DNA from 2 places in the Enterococcus sp. AZ109 genome. Region 1 is predicted to be linked to the other one. Evidence: predicted binding sites of a transcription regulator. Region 1 holds the regulator's gene; the other holds the start of a gene.
The links. Region 1 encodes NrdR, which represses ribonucleotide reductase genes. Its sites were predicted from a motif close to ACACNATATATNGTGT; they were not measured.
Positions count from the first base shown of each region.

Region 2: the regulator NrdR is predicted to act here: its motif matches at 3,098-3,113, upstream of nrdD (anaerobic ribonucleoside-triphosphate reductase).

Region 1 covers NZ_JBIOSF010000001.1:490,288-498,355, reverse strand. Annotated here, with positions in the region: gene IGI42_RS02380 (MaoC family dehydratase) at 1-225, shown strand, start outside; gene IGI42_RS02375 (Bax inhibitor-1/YccA family protein) at 218-898, shown strand; gene polA (DNA polymerase I) at 1,046-3,685, shown strand; gene mutM (DNA-formamidopyrimidine glycosylase) at 3,732-4,562, shown strand; gene coaE (dephospho-CoA kinase) at 4,567-5,163, shown strand; gene nrdR (transcriptional regulator NrdR) at 5,261-5,737, shown strand; gene IGI42_RS02350 (replication initiation and membrane attachment family protein) at 5,804-7,129, shown strand; gene dnaI (primosomal protein DnaI) at 7,129-8,055, shown strand.
Region 2 covers NZ_JBIOSF010000001.1:1,187,469-1,195,536, reverse strand. Annotated here, with positions in the region: gene nrdG (anaerobic ribonucleoside-triphosphate reductase activating protein) at 1-583, opposite strand, end outside; gene nrdD (anaerobic ribonucleoside-triphosphate reductase) at 799-2,994, opposite strand; gene IGI42_RS05700 (ABC transporter ATP-binding protein) at 3,380-4,168, shown strand; gene IGI42_RS05695 (FtsX-like permease family protein) at 4,137-6,158, shown strand; gene IGI42_RS05690 (SDR family NAD(P)-dependent oxidoreductase) at 6,213-6,980, opposite strand; gene IGI42_RS05685 (PucR family transcriptional regulator) at 7,325-8,068, shown strand, end outside.

The sequences.
Region 1 (8,068 bases):
CCTGGTCCTGGTTCCCATGTCGTGAACTTTTCCATCAATTTTATCGACCCGGTGTATCATTACGAAACCTTAACTTTTGAATTTGAAGTGATCAAAGTAGACAAAATGAAAGATGTGGTCACTATTTCAGTAGAAGCGACAAATAGTGAAGAAAAACGAATTTTAGATGCGGTTGTGATGGTTAAGCCACCAACTTTTAAACTAGAGGAGGAAACAAATGAATAATCAACAAGCAATTACTGGATTAAATCGATTTTACGGGAAGATTTATGGCTACCTGGCTTTAGGGATTGGGATTAGCGCAATTGTATCGTACTTGACTTTAGAAGTATTTACTGTGCAAGTAGCTAACTTTGTTAATGGATTTCCGCTAGGCTTTTTTGGCTTATGGATCGTAGAAATTATCTTAGTCATTATGTTAGGAGCTAAGGCACAAACAAACCCTAGTCTGGCAATTGGTGGGTTTATCGCCTATTCAATGTTGAATGGATTGACTTTGTCAGTCACATTGGCGATGTACGAAATTGGGACAGTTACACAAGCATTTGTTACGGCTTCTGTAACGTTTGTAGCGATGTCGTTAGTTGGTACATTTACTAAACGTGATTTGTCAGGTATTGGACGAGCAGCCTTAAGTTGTTTAATAGGTATTATCATCGCAATGCTATTAAATATTTTCATCTTGCACAGTGGTGTAGTAGATCTATTTATTTCTATTTTGATGGTGGTGATTATGTCAGCAATTACTGCATATGACAATCAAATGATCCGTCGAATTTACCAACAAACAAATGGTCAAGCAGGTTCAGGAGTTGCGGTCTTTATGGCATTACAACTATATCTTGATTTTATCAACTTGTTTATCTCATTCTTACGTATCTTCGGCAGCAATAACTAAAAGGCGAGCAATCGCCTTTTTTTGATGATTAAGCTTCTCAAATCAGCCTCACGATCGCATGCTGGCTTGAGAAGTCTTTTTTGTGACTTGGATGCTTTTCAATTTAAGGCATACTTTGGTAGAATAAAGCGTAAAGGAGTCGATAAAATGACTAAAAATAAACTCTTACTAGTAGATGGAAATAGCGTTGCTTTCCGTGCATTTTTTGCTTTACATAATTCATTGGAACGGTTTAAAAATAAAAATGGGTTGCACACGAATGCAATCTATGCGTTTAACAACATGTTTGAGAACGTAATGGATAGGGAAAAACCGACCCATGTTTTGGTAGCCTTTGATGCTGGGAAAACGACATTCCGAACGGAGAAGTATGGCGAATACAAAGGAGGGCGCTCAAAAACGCCTAGTGAATTTCGTGAGCAGATGCCTTACATTCGCGAACTATTACAAGGCCTAGGCGTCAAACATTATGAATTGGATAACTATGAAGCAGATGATATTATCGGCACTTTGGCTAAACAAGCGGCTGATGCTGACTTTGAAGTAGTTGTTCTTTCAGGAGATCGTGACTTAACTCAGTTAGCTAATGATAAGGTTACTGTAGACATTACAGTAAAAGGTGTTAGTGATATTGAGTCTTATACACCTGAACATGTAGCTGAAAAATATGATGGTCTTACACCTAATCAAATCATTGACATGAAAGGATTAGCTGGTGACACCTCAGATAATTACCCTGGGGTGACTAAAATTGGTGAAAAAACTGCGATTAAGTTGCTGAAAGAATATGGTAGTGTCGAAGGTGTTTATGAACACATCGATGAAATGAAACAAAGCAAGATGAAGGAAAACTTGATTAATGACAAAGAACAAGCCTTTCTTTCAAAAGAACTGGCAACGATTGTTACAGATGCACCCGTTACAATTTCGTTGGAAGAGCTGGCTTATTTTGGTAAGGACATGGACAAATTAGTTTCCTTCTATAAAGAGATGGACTTTAAACAGTTCTTGAGCAAGTTGAATGTAGAAGAAGAGCAAGTAGAGATGGAAGATATCATTTATCAAGTAGTAAATGAATATGATGCGTCCATGTTCTCCGCAGATTCAGTTTTGTATGTGGAAATGCTGGAGGATAACTACCACACAGCCGATATTGTGGGTATTGCTTGGGGGACCAAAAAGAAAGTGTACGTAACTGACGACTTGGCAATTTTTGAGAATGCTGACTTTAAAGCTTGGCTGGAAACGGCTAACGGTAAAAAAGTGTATGATGCAAAACGGACTTATGTTGCATTGAATCGTTACATCACAAAAACTGAAGGCATTAACTTTGATGTGTTGCTTGCTGCCTATTTACTAGATACTAATGATAATAGTAACGATATTGCAGGAGTAGCCCAGCATTACGGGTACACAGAGATCCAACCAGACGAACAGGTTTATGGAAAGGGTGCAAAAAAAGGTCTGCCAGAAGACGAAGAGGTCTTTTATAATCATTTGGCTCGTAAAGTTAATGCGATCCACTTTTTAAGTAATCACCTAGAAAAAGGTCTAGAAGAAAAGAAACAAGATGAACTGTTTTACAAAATGGAATTGCCATTGTCCCGTATTCTAGCTGAAATGGAAATCATGGGGATTACAGTTGATGCACAACGTCTTCAAAATATGCGTGGGGAATTTTCAGCACGACTGCAAGATATCGAGCAAAGAATCTATGAAGAAGCCGGTGAAGAGTTCAATATTAATTCGCCGAAACAATTAGGGGTTATTCTATTTGAGAAGATGGAATTGCCAGTAATTAAGAAAACTAAAACGGGGTATTCTACTGCAGTGGATGTTTTAGAACAGTTGCAAGAGCAAGCGCCGATAGTGGCAGATATTTTAAATTACCGCCAAATTGCTAAGATTCAATCGACGTATGTTGAGGGCTTATTAAAAGTAATTCAGTCTGATAATAAAGTGCATACCCGCTACTTGCAGACATTGACACAAACAGGACGCTTAAGCTCGGTGGATCCTAACCTGCAAAATATTCCGATACGGTTGGAAGAAGGCCGCAAGATTCGAGAAGCTTTTGTGCCTAGTGAGAAGGACTGGCTGATTTACTCTTCGGACTATTCACAAATTGAGTTACGAGTGTTGGCCCATATTTCGGGTGACAAGCATTTAATCGAGGCTTTCAAAGAAGGGATGGATATCCACGCCAGCACAGCAATGCGAATTTTTGGTATTGAGAAAGATCAAGTGACACCGAATATGCGTCGCGATGCGAAAGCAGTGAACTTTGGGATTGTTTATGGGATATCTGATTATGGTTTGTCTCAAAACTTAGGAATTTCTCGTAAAGCTGCCCAAGAGTATATTGATACGTATTTTGAGAATTATCCTGATGTGAAACGTTATATGGAAGAAAGTGTTCGTGAAGCAAAAGATCTAGGTTATTCAGCGACACTCTACAATCGTCGCCGGTATCTTCCAGATATTAATTCTCGAAATTTCAATGTTCGCTCGTTTGCTGAACGAACAGCCATCAACACCCCTATTCAAGGTAGTGCAGCAGATATTTTAAAATTAGCGATGATTGAACTAGCTAAGCGCTTAAAAACTGAAAAACTACAAGCTAATATGCTATTACAAGTGCATGATGAGTTAGTGTTTGAAGTACCTGAAACGGAGTTAGAAACATTGGATCAGTTGGTTAAAGAAGTAATGGAAAATACTGTGCAACTAGATGTTCCATTAATCACAGACAGCAGTTGGGGAAAAACTTGGTATGAAGCAAAATAACTAAAAGCTGGAAAATTTCCAGCTTTTCCCTTAGGAGTGACAAATAATGCCAGAATTACCAGAAGTTGAAACAGTCCGTAGAGGCTTAGTTTCATTAGTTATCGGAAAAACCATCAGTGAAGTTGATGTGCTGTGGCCTAAAATAATTGAATCACCTGAAGTGGATCAGTTTCGTAACGAGTTAGTGGGAGAGACGATTGAATCTGTAGGTCGAAGAGGGAAATACTTGATTTTTCACTTTACTCATTACGATATGGTTTCACATTTACGGATGGAAGGAAAATATGAGTTTTTTTCTAAAGCAACGCCATTAGATAAACATAGCCATGTACGTTTTATTTTTACTGATGGATCTGAATTGGTTTACCATGATGTGCGTAAGTTTGGTCGAATGAGTTTAATGAAGAGGAATACAGGTTTAGAGTATAAAGGTATTCAACAATTAGGACCTGAACCTACTGAGGAGACCTTTGATGTAGTTGAATTTGAAAAACGCTTGAACAAGGCGCATACAATGATTAAACCTTTGCTGCTAAATCAGAAAATCGTAGCTGGTCTGGGTAATATCTATGTTGACGAGGTACTTTGGCTGGCTAAAATCCATCCTGAACAACCTGCGAATACCTTAACTAGAAAAGAAATTGAGGTATTGCACCAAGCAATTATTTCTGTGATTACTAAAGCTAAGGAAGCTGGAGGCACAACGATTCGGACATACTTGAATGCTCTTGGCGAAGCCGGACACTTTCAACAAGAGCTTAATGTTTACGGGCAAACTGGGAACCCCTGTCCACGTTGCGGTACACCGATTGCCAAAACAAAAGTTGCTCAACGTGGTACTCATTACTGTCCCCACTGTCAACAATTGAAGAGGTGAAAACATGAGTTATGTGTTAGGAGTTACTGGTGGTATTGCCAGCGGGAAATCAACGGTAGTAAAGATATTTCGAGAGGCTGGATTTCCAGTTGTAGATGGCGACATTGTAGCGCGCCAAGTGGTTGAACCGGGCACACCTGGATTAGCAGCACTAATAGATGTTTTTGGCGGAGAAATTATCACATCAGCCGGAACACTTAATCGCAAAAAATTAGGGAATCTCATTTTTTCAGATGCTAAGGAACGTCAAAAGCTTAATCATACTCTAGATCCTTATATTCGTGATGAAATCGATCAACAAATCAACACAGCCAAACTCGATAGCCCATTAGTAATTGCAGATATTCCACTATTATTCGAGGGACATTATGAAAGAAAAATGGACGCTGTGGCGGTAGTATATGTCGATCAAGCCACGCAGATGCAAAGACTAATGCGTAGAAATAATCTGACGGAAACCGAAGCGACAAGTCGCATCCGAAGTCAAATGTCTTTAGAAGAAAAAAAACAACTTGCCGATTTCGTTTTTGATAATCGTGGGAGCATGGAAGAAACAAAGCACCAGGTAATTCAATGGTTAAAAAAACAAGACTTTGACTAATAAAGATTTTCAAAAAACACAACAAAGCTTTTTTTAGCCATTGGGATATGATAAACTCGTGTTACAATAAAATAATATCATCTGAGAGGTGAAAAACATGCGTTGCCCAAGATGTAATCATAATAACTCCAGAGTCATTGATAGTCGGCAAACTGATGATGGACGCGCTATTCGAAGACGACGAGAATGTGAAAATTGTGGTTTCCGCTTCACGACCTTTGAACGAATTGAAGCCGTACCACTTTTAGTAATTAAACGTAATGGTGATCGAGAAGAATTTAATCGCGACAAAATTTTGCGTGGATTAATTCGTTCAGCTGAAAAACGACCTGTCGCTATGGAACAAATGGAACAAATAGTGGACCATGTAGAAAACCGTGTTCGCAGTTTAGGTGAAAATGAAGTATCGACCAGCCAGATTGGTGAGTATGTCATGGAAGACCTGATGAATGTAGATGAAATTGCGTACATTCGCTTTGCTAGCGTTTATCGTCAGTTCAAAGATATGTCGGTTTTCTTGAAAGAATTACAAGAAATCGTGGATAAAGCAAAATCCACAGATGCAAAAGAATAGACTGCTTTATGAAGGAAAGTATAGCAATTCGAATGGTTAACATAGATTTATTTAGGGGGCTAGTTTGTGACATCTGAATTAAAGCCAACGACGATTTACACTGTCTATGGCAGTCCTCAGCTTGATGAAAGTCGCCAACAATCTTTACTTTTTTTATACCAGCCGATTATCGGTGCTGAAGCATTAAGCCTTTATTTGAGCTTATCAGGAGACATTACCATCGAAGGCAAAAGTCCTGAGTTGATGCATGCTGATTTGTTAGCAGCGATTGACAATGGGTTAGCAGCTATGGTAAAAGGACGAGAAAAATTAGAGGGTATAGGTTTAATGACTACCTACCAAAAGGAAGACTCTGATTTAGGGTTACTAATGTATTACCAGTTAATAAATCCTTTGACCCCGACTACGTTTTTTCAAGACGCGCTAATGTGCTATTTGCTAGTGGAAAAAATTGGTGAAAGGCGGTTTCAACGTTTAGTTGATCGCTTCCGTCCTAAAAGTATTCCAACAGAAGGATTAACAAACATTACTAAACGTTTTCGTGATGTTTATCGTTTTGAAGAAGACCGTTTTGAGTCAAATGCTGAGCTGTTTGATGATACTCACGAGAAATTTATTATGCCAGAAACACCTACCAGTAAGTTTGACTGGAAATTTTTCCGTCAACAATTAAAAAAATTCAATCTGAATTTAGCTGAGGATGATCAAGAAAAACTTGATGCGTTACATCAAATGTATGGAATTGATGAGATGGAAATGTTAGATTTTGCTGTGAAATCTAGCGAGAGAAATCAAATTCAACTGCCGTTTTTACGAAAATTAATTGTAAAATCAAAGCAAGCGAAAATAGCCCCTGTTCAGAATTCGACAGAGATGTCAGCCACAACGACACTTTCTGAAGGTTTTTCGAAGGCGGAACAAGAAATTATTCGGCAAAGTGAAACAATCCCACCGATTAAATATTTGCAAGCGATCAAGAAACAAAAGGGTGGCTATGAAACTAATCAAGAAATTCGCTTAATTGAAGATCTTCTCAGTCGTCATTTATTTCCGAATAGTGTAGTAAATATTTTAATCAATTATATTTTAGTGATACAAAATCAAGCGATAATTAATCAAAATTATCTGAATGCGATCGCTAATGACTGGGCACAAAGAAAAATCCAACGACCTGAAGAAGCTATAGTGCACGTTCGCCAGGCAGATCAAAAACTAGTGAAGAAAACAAGTTCGGGTCGCCGAAATACCGGAGTTCGTAAGACACCAGGCCGAAAAGAAACGCTGCCATCACATATTAAAGAACCGCCGAAAGAGAAAAAAATTAGTCCAGAAAAAGAGGCTGAACTCAATCGTAAGTTGGCAGAATATTTGAACAAAGAGGGTGAAAGTTAATGGAAGATGTAGGCAAAGAGTTAAACCGAATTATAAAATCTCGTGGTGTAGATGGACGCTATCGCGAAATGATGCAAGAAGTGTTGCAGGATACCGATGTCCGCAGCTTCATTGAATTGCATAAGGCTAAGTTGACACAAGAAGATATTGAAAAATCATTTGCTAAGCTGTATGAATTTGTTCAAGAAAAGAAAAAATTTTTAGCGAATGATCCTACGATGATAGCTCCTGGGTATGAACCTAAATTAGCTCTTAACTTTCACTTTATTGATGTTACTTATGTGCCGACAGATGAGTTATTGAAACGTAAAAAAGAAGAAGAAATTCGTAACCGGATTAATTCAGTCGATATGCCTAAGGACATTCGTCAAGCTTCAATACGCACCTTTGAGGTAACCTCTGGAAGAAGTGAAGCGTTGGAAGCTGCCTTGGACTTTATCAACCTGTATCATGCAACGCCAAAAGATTTTCACAAATCTTTATATTTAGTTGGGGATTTTGGAGTAGGAAAAACTTATTTACTAGGTGCAATGGCTCATGAACTGGCAGTAAAAGGACATGAGACAACATTAGTTCACTTTCCAACTTTTGCCAGTGAAATGAAACAAGCGATCTCTACGGATAAAGTGGGACCAAAGTTGGATGAAGTAAAACGAGCCCCCATTTTAATGATTGATGATATTGGCGCTGATTCAATGAGTGCTTGGATTCGAGATGATATTCTTGGAGTCATTCTTCAATATCGGATGCAGGAACAATTGCCAACGTTCTTTTCATCTAATTTTGACATGCTGCAGTTGGAAGAACACTTGTCTGTTACCCAACGAGGAGATGAAGAACCGTTAAAAGCCAAACGGATTATGGAACGAATTCGCTATCTAAGTAAAGAAATTTGGATGATTGGTGAGAATCGGCGAAACGGTTAAAAAAGAATTTGCT
Region 2 (8,068 bases), 700 kb from region 1:
TCACTTGTTCAAAAGCTTTATTTGAGTCGTGAAGCTTTTCCCAAATTACAACTTCACCTTTTGCTAAAGATTGTTTCACATCAATGATTCGCTGATTAGAGCTACCGCGAAACTGCAGCATTAAATTCTTCTTGTTAATGTCGAAACGACCATCAACTAAAATATCAATCTTGCTTAACATTTCGAGCTTATCCTCGCTGTCTACTAACAGTTCCTCAAAAGTATAGCCGCTCCAAGACCAAATATCTTTTGTTTCACCAAATTCAGCGTGCAATCGATCAATCAACTGCAAACAGACTTGGGTATTTAAAAAAGGTTCTCCTCCCAGCAGGGTAATTCCTTGTACATAATCGTGGACGGTATCTTTGATGATCTGCTCTTCTAGCTCCTGAGTATAAGGTTTGCCATAGTGGAAATTTTGCGCAGCTACGTTAAAACAGCCTTCGCAAGCAAAGGGGCAGCCGCTGACATATAGGCTGTTGCGTACACCTTCACCATCGACAAAATTAAACGCTTTGTAATCAGCAATATAGTGTTGACTTAATTCGCTAGCCAACCATTCTTTGGGCTGCGGATTTCGCAATTGTTTCACCTAATTTCTTTGAAGAAGAGGTTGTGACGGAAGTGTTCAGCTCCGAGAAATAAGCCGGATAATCCGAAAATAGCTGCTCATATTTTTGTGATTATCCGACTCATTTCCGAAAGAGCTACTTCAGTTACACCTATTATACGGTTTTCAGTGGCTGTGACTTAAAACGTCACAGCCACTTGGTTTATTCATTTTAATTTGCTTAGCCTTTATTGATTCATGTGTTTAACGCGTGAAGAAATTTCTTTGTGACGACCGTGAACCATAGGACGTTGTTGTGGGTTGCCTAGGTAACCACAGGTACGTTTCACCACATCACAAGATTTCGGATCGTGATTTCCACATTGTGGGCATTCGAAGCCGCGTTTAGTTGGTTTGAAATCACCTTCAAAGTCGCATTCGTAGCAGCGATCGATCGGTGTGTTGGTACCAAGGTAACCGATACGGTCGTAGCCGTAATCCCAAACTGCTTCTAAGGCTGTTGGATTTTGCTGCAACACAGGATATTCGCAATAGTGTATGAACCCACCTGAACAGTATTTAGGATAATCCTTTTCAAAGTCCAATTTTTCAAATGGCGTGGGGTTCTTACGGACATCATAATGGAAACTATTCGTATAGTATTCTTTGTCTGTAATGTTATCAACGATGCCAAAACGTTCTAAGTCTAGACGACAGAAGCGGTCAGTCAAGCTTTCACTTGGTGTTGAGTACACACTGAAGTGGTAGCCGTATTCGTTGCCCCATGAGTCTGTATGTTGCTTTAAGTCTTTCAAAATATCTAAGGTAAATTCTTTGGCTTTAGGATCATTTTCCCAGTCACCACCAAAGAAGGCCGCCGCCGCTTCGTACAAACCAATGTAGCCTAATGAAATAGTTGCGCGTTTATTCTTGAACAATTCATTCACAGAGTCGTTGCGTTTCAATCGTTTGCCAAATGCACCATACTGATACAGGATTGGCGCATTTGCTGGGATAGCTTCTTTACAACGTTCGATACGGAAAACTAACGCATCTTTAGCTATTTGCAAACGTTCTTCCAACAGGCTCCAGAATTTACTGCGGTCGCCAGCAGCTTCCATGGCAATTCGTGGCAAGTTCAGCGTTACAACACCTAAGTTCATCCGGCCAACGTTGATTTCTTTGCCGTCTTCGTCTTTCCAGCCCTGTAAGAAGGAACGACAACCCATAGGTACTTTGAAACTACCAGTTAGTTCAACTAATTTATTGTAATTCAAAATATCCGGATACATGCGTTTAGTTGCGCATTCTAAAGCTAATTGTTTCACATCGTAGTTTGGATCAGTAGCTTCCAAGTTTACCCCACGGCGCAAAGTAAAAATTAGTTTAGGGAAGATCGCTGTGCGCTTTTCAATTCCCAGACCGTTAATCCGAATTTGTAGGATAGCTTTTTGGATTTCTCGTTCAAACCAATCTGTGCCTAAACCAAAACCAAGTGAGGTGAATGGTGTTTGTCCGTTGGAAGTGAACAGGGTATTGATTTCATATTCCAGACTTTGCATCGCATCGTAAATGTCTTTACGGGTTTTTTGTTTAGCATAGGCTTCACGCCGGTCTGGATTTTCAATCCATTCTTCGGCATCTTTCATGTGCTTGTCAAAGTTCAAGCGCGCAAAAGGTGCTAATAATTCGTCCACCCGGTCAGCTGAACAGCCGCCGTATTGGCTAGAAGCTACATTGGCAATAATCTGTGAGATTTGCGCAGTAGCCGTTTGGATTGATTTTGGACTTTCCACATCGGCATTCCCGATTTTAAACCCATTGTTTAACATGCCCTCGAAGTCAATCAAGCAGCAGTTGGTCATTGGGGTGTATGGATGGTAATCCAAATCGTGGTAATGAATGTCGCCTTTTTGATGGGCGTTGGCCACGTGAGGCGGCAGCATTTTCAAACCAATCGATTTGCCAACGATACCGGCAGTTAAATCCCGCTGGGTATTAAAGACATCGCTGTCTTTATTCGCATTTTCGTTTACAACAGATTGATCCTTGTTAATCAATTTGCCAATGGTAAAGTTAATGTCAGTTGCTTTGCTGCGGGCAAAGTCTCGTTGGGTCCGGTAGTTAATGTATTCCTCTGCCAATTCGTATTCATTGCTCTCCAGTAAAATGTGCTCTACAATGTTTTGAATTTCGTAGATTTTTACATTATCTGTGAACCGTTGGGCAAGCTCTCCGTCTATTCGTTCAACAATTGACTGGATGCGTCCGTGGGCCAAAGGATCAATTGTGCCATGGATTTTTGTCTCTGCTTTGATCAATGCATCGTAAATTTTTTGATCATCGAAGGCCACATGGCGGCCGTCGCGTTTGATGACTCTCATTTCCTTGAGAGTTGGTTGAACTTCGCTAGCTAAAGCGTCGTTGGTTCTCATTTCCATCATATCAACCACTCCATTCCTCTAAATTTCACTTCTTTATCATATAGTATTTTTTACTAGGTTGCAACGATATATAGTGGCAAAAATGCTTAAGAAAAGAAAAAACACACTATATATAGTGTGTTCTGAAATGAAAAGCTCAATGAAAACTACAGGCCATCGCCTTTGTTTTTGTGAAAAATAACGCAAAAAAAATTTGACCAATTTCTGACCAGATGACAAATTTGTCAGACAATCACTAGTCGTTGGTCACCTTATTTAGCCTTAGATATGATACCATAAAATGGAAGGATAAAACAGAAAAGTTCTGAGGAAATAGACTAATAATTTGTTAAAGGAAGTGAAAGGCTGATGCTAGCAGGCTTTGCTAGTCTTAAGCTTAAATAATATGAAGAAAATGATTGATGTGCAACATCTAAGTAAGAGCTACGGTGCTCGAACAGACAAAGTTAATGTATTAAGCGATCTAAATTTTTCGATTGAAGAAGGAGAATTTGTCGGAATTATGGGACCAAGTGGCGCAGGGAAAACTACCTTGATGAACATTTTATCTACTATATTATTGCCTACAATGGGGACTGTGAAGATTGATGGTCAGGATATCACTCAGATGAAGGACGGCCAAATGACCGATTTTCGGAGGGAAAAGCTCGGCTTTATATTTCAAGAGTTTAATCTGATTAATAGCTTGAGCGTAGCAGATAATATTTTGCTACCCCTGACAGTTGAGAAAATGTCTTACGAACAAATGCAACACCGTTTAACTCATTATGCTCGTATCTTGGGTATTGAAGGGATTTTGTCTCGTTACCCCGAAGAAATCTCGGTGGGGCAGCGTCAACGAACAGCAGCGGCTCGCGCCTTAATCACGCAGCCAAAAATTATTTTTGCTGACGAGCCGACTGGATCACTGGATTCGAAATCATCAGCGGATTTTTTACACTATTTAGCTGAAATCAATTTGCATGAAGATACAACGATTTTAATGGTTACGCATGATCCGTACACTGCTAGTTACTGTAATCGCGTACTTTTTATTAAAGATGGGCGTTTCTTTTCGGAAATCGTTCGTCGATCCTCAAGGCAAGCTTTCTTTGAGAAAGTGATAGATATGCAAGCAACTATTGGTGGAGGGGGGAAAACAAATGCTGATCAGATTGGCCTGGAAGAGTTTTAAGAAACAGGCTAGAGGGTATTTGTTGTTTTTCTTTAGTATGGTTTTTGCCGTGATGGTCTTTTATTCTTTTACCACCATGACTAATGAACAATTGCTGCAACGCAGTGCCGATACCACGCGCAATGTTATTTCGATGCTGGCTTTGGGCAATATGATGATTGTCTTTATTTTAATTTTCTTCATGCTGAGTGCTAGCCGATTTCTGATTGAAAATCGCCGTGAAGATATTGCTATTTTTCATTTGTATGGATTGAAGTATTATCAAATTTGCTTAGTCTTTATTTTTGAGCTGCTGTTTATCGGATTGCTTTCCTTTGTCAGCGGGATTTTGCTAGGAATTCTATTCTCACGGCTGTTCAGCATGATTCTGTTAAAGGCCATGGATCTTTCCTTACAGGTTACTTTTTTCTTTTCAACTAGTGCGGTTGCCGGGACGGGGTTGGTTTTGCTGGTGGTACTGGGTCTAGTTTCTTTTCAGACTTTATGGCTGGTCTCCAGCTATAAGTTAACTTCTAAGCGGAAGGAAAGAAAGCTCCACCGTCAGATTTCTAAGTTGAATGGCTGGAAAAATGGATTGGCTGTATTAGGTGTCACAATGCTGTTGCTTGGTTGGGCTGCGGCTGTCTACTATTTGACTATCGTAAGATCCTTGATTGAACGAGTCGGCTTTCTATTAGCTAATTTTTATACGATGATTGGCATCTTTACGTTGTGTGTAGTGGGCACCTACCTATTTTATGGTTATACTCTGCGTTGGTATTATAGTCGGAGAACCAAAACTAGTTATCAAAATCTACGTCTGCTTTCTCGCAGTGACAGCCTGTTTCGCTCTTACCGTGAACGAAATTTCTTGGGGTCGGTAACGATTCTGCTTGGACTGGCGCTAACTTTTTTAGGCGCTACTGCTGCCATGGTCTCGATTCAGATGGGGGGTGTGCCAGAACTAGCACCCGTTTCCTTAATGATGGATCATGAGGCCTTTGAAAAAATTCAACCGACACTTGAACAGAAGCTAACTTATGAGCATCAAACACTGACTTTTAAAACAGTTGGCGGATTGCAGAAGCTGGAATTTCCTGGTGAAGGAGTAGAGGAGCGACCCGAACCGATAGATTTAGTCGCGTTGTCTACTTATCAAAAGTTCCGCAAACTTAGTCCCAATCTGGCTCCAATAAGTTTAAACAGTTCTGTGTCAGCCGTGATGATGACACCATTTCAAACGATTTTCAAGGATTATTGGCATTACAGTCGGGATGTTCATTTGGTGGGTAGAAATTTGACTATTCAACAACTGGAAACGAATTATCTAGGTGATCCAACACTACGCTATGCCCGAAATTTATTAGTGGTGACTGACAATACCTTTGAAAACATCCAAGGAATCACTTACCAAATTGACGCAGTTGAAGTAGCTGATCAACAAGAAGACGTTTTGAATCAGTTAATAGCAAAAAATATAGAAGCCGATTGGATTGCACCAATTACTGCTGACTTAAATTGGCAGAACCAGCAGCTAACAGGAGAGGTTGTCGCAGGGGACTTTGGAGCAGAAAATCTTGATACGTATACTTCTTACCGCAGCAACTACACCACTTATCAGGAAACTTATCGGAAAAATCGTAGCAGTTCTGGTCTGTCGTTATTTGTCTTTACCTTTGTGGTGATGACCTTTATCATTATCACTGCCAGCACCGTCAGTTTGCGTCAATTGTCAGATACGAGTGAACAAAAAGAGCGTTACCGTTTGTTGAAACGTTTGGGGATTGGCCAAAAGAATTTGGAGCAGCTTATTTATCGAGAAAATCAGATGTTGTTCTTCCCACCAGTGCTTTTAGGGATGATCCATAGCTTTTTTGCCATCTATGTTCTTTCACAGGTGGTAGAAAGTGCCAATTATTGGTTTGTTTATCTATTCTTTGGAATCTTGTTTGTAGTTTACAGTATTTTCTTCTATTTAACATATCGCTATCAAAAAAAATTGCTGCTATAGAAAACAAACGCAGGCTGGGCTATCCAACCTGCGTTTGTTGCATCATTTATGAACCTACACAATCGCTCCGCCGCCATCAACAACAATAAATTGTCCAGTTGTATAGCTGGCACCATCACTTGAGAAGTAAATAATCGTTCCGTTCAATTCACCCTGTTTTCCAGGACGGCACATTGGGTTTGTACCATTGTATAAATTCAGGAAATCATCTGATTTAAACAAAGTATTTTCAGTCATTTCTGATTCGAACAAACCAGGTCCGATAGCGTTAACGGTAATATTGTATTTACCGTAAGAAGCAGCCATCCCTTTAGTTAAGCCCAGTACAGCTGACTTGCTGGCATTGTAAGAATGACGAATGAAGACATCTGCCTTGTCAGCAATAATAGCATTGATGGAAGCAACATTGACGATTCGGCCGTATTTGTTGTCCATCATATGAGGAACTACATATTTGCTTACCAAGAAAATCCCCTTGACGTTAACATTCATTGATTTGTCGAAGTCTTCAACGGATAATTGGTGCACACCACCGCCAACAGCGATTCCGGCATTGTTTAACAAAATATCCAAGTGTCCGAAATGATCAAATGCTTGCTGAATACCTGCTTTAACGCTTTCTTCATCGGTTACGTCCATTTTAATCGCTAAAACGTCGCGACCCATTTCCTTGATCTTTGCAGCAACTTCTTCTAGGCGTTCCAGTCTTCTTGCCAGTAAGACAACATCTGCGCCTGCTTCAGCGTAGGCGATAGCAGCATCTCGTCCCAAACCACTGCTGGCACCAGTAACGACTGCAACTTTTCCTGTTAAATCAAACATGTATACATCCCCTATCTATTATTTTAATAACAACTGTCAAGATCAACAATTGCCCTTATGAAAAGGTTACCAAAACTTTTGACTAGTTGTCAATACACCTAGTCAATTAAAGTTTTTTAGGGAAACGGCTGGTTCGGATCACTATTTTTTGTCGATCTTACTAACACATGAATGATCTTGAATAAATTATTATTAGTGAAATTACGTATGTTATGGTTTAATTTAAAGAAACTAAGTAAAGAAATCTATCAACCATTTTAGTACGAAGTGCAGACTCATATGTCTCAAAGATTTTATCGTGTTAGGAGACTGTTCGGCTTGATGTGCAAGAAAGGAATGATCCCATGAATGTAAAAGATATGCTAAAAATTCCATCTATGAAAGGTGCTAGGGTGTTATCCGGTGAGAATCAATTGGAGCGATTAGTCACGACGGTTTCTGTTTTAGAAGTTTCTGAGCCAGAGGCTTATGGAAAAATGCCTCTTAAAGGGGAGTATTCGGGGAACGAATTCGTTATCACTTCTTTTGCTCAAATCGCTGATAATCTTCAAAAGCAGCTAGAGATTGTTTCTATTTTACACCAGCATAATCAACTAGGGATTATTCTTTATTATGTAGGAATTATCATGCCAGAAGTATCTCCCCAGTTGATCAAAAAAATGGAAGAGCTTCAAATGATCTTGATTATTATGCCAGAAAATCGGATGGAACTGCGATATAGCGAAGTCATTACCGAAGTGTTGACGTATGTAAACAGCGAGGATTCTTGGTTGATAGAGCAGCAAGATATCCTGATGGAAACTATACGTAATTTACCCCAAAACCAGCATCAAATTGAAACGGGGCTAAGCATTTTATCTGATAAGTTAAAGTGCAGTCTTTTTTTGCTGAACGAGGAACAAGAGATACTGGTTTCAAAATCTTGGCCTAGGAGTTTAGATCAGCATTTGAGAGGGTATCTTCAGCAATCGGATGCAGCAAAACAAAAAAATGCAGTGATTGAATTGCAGCAATTACTTTATTTTTATACGAAAACACCTTTAGAATTGCCAACATTGCACCATGGATACTCATTGTCTGTTTTTAGA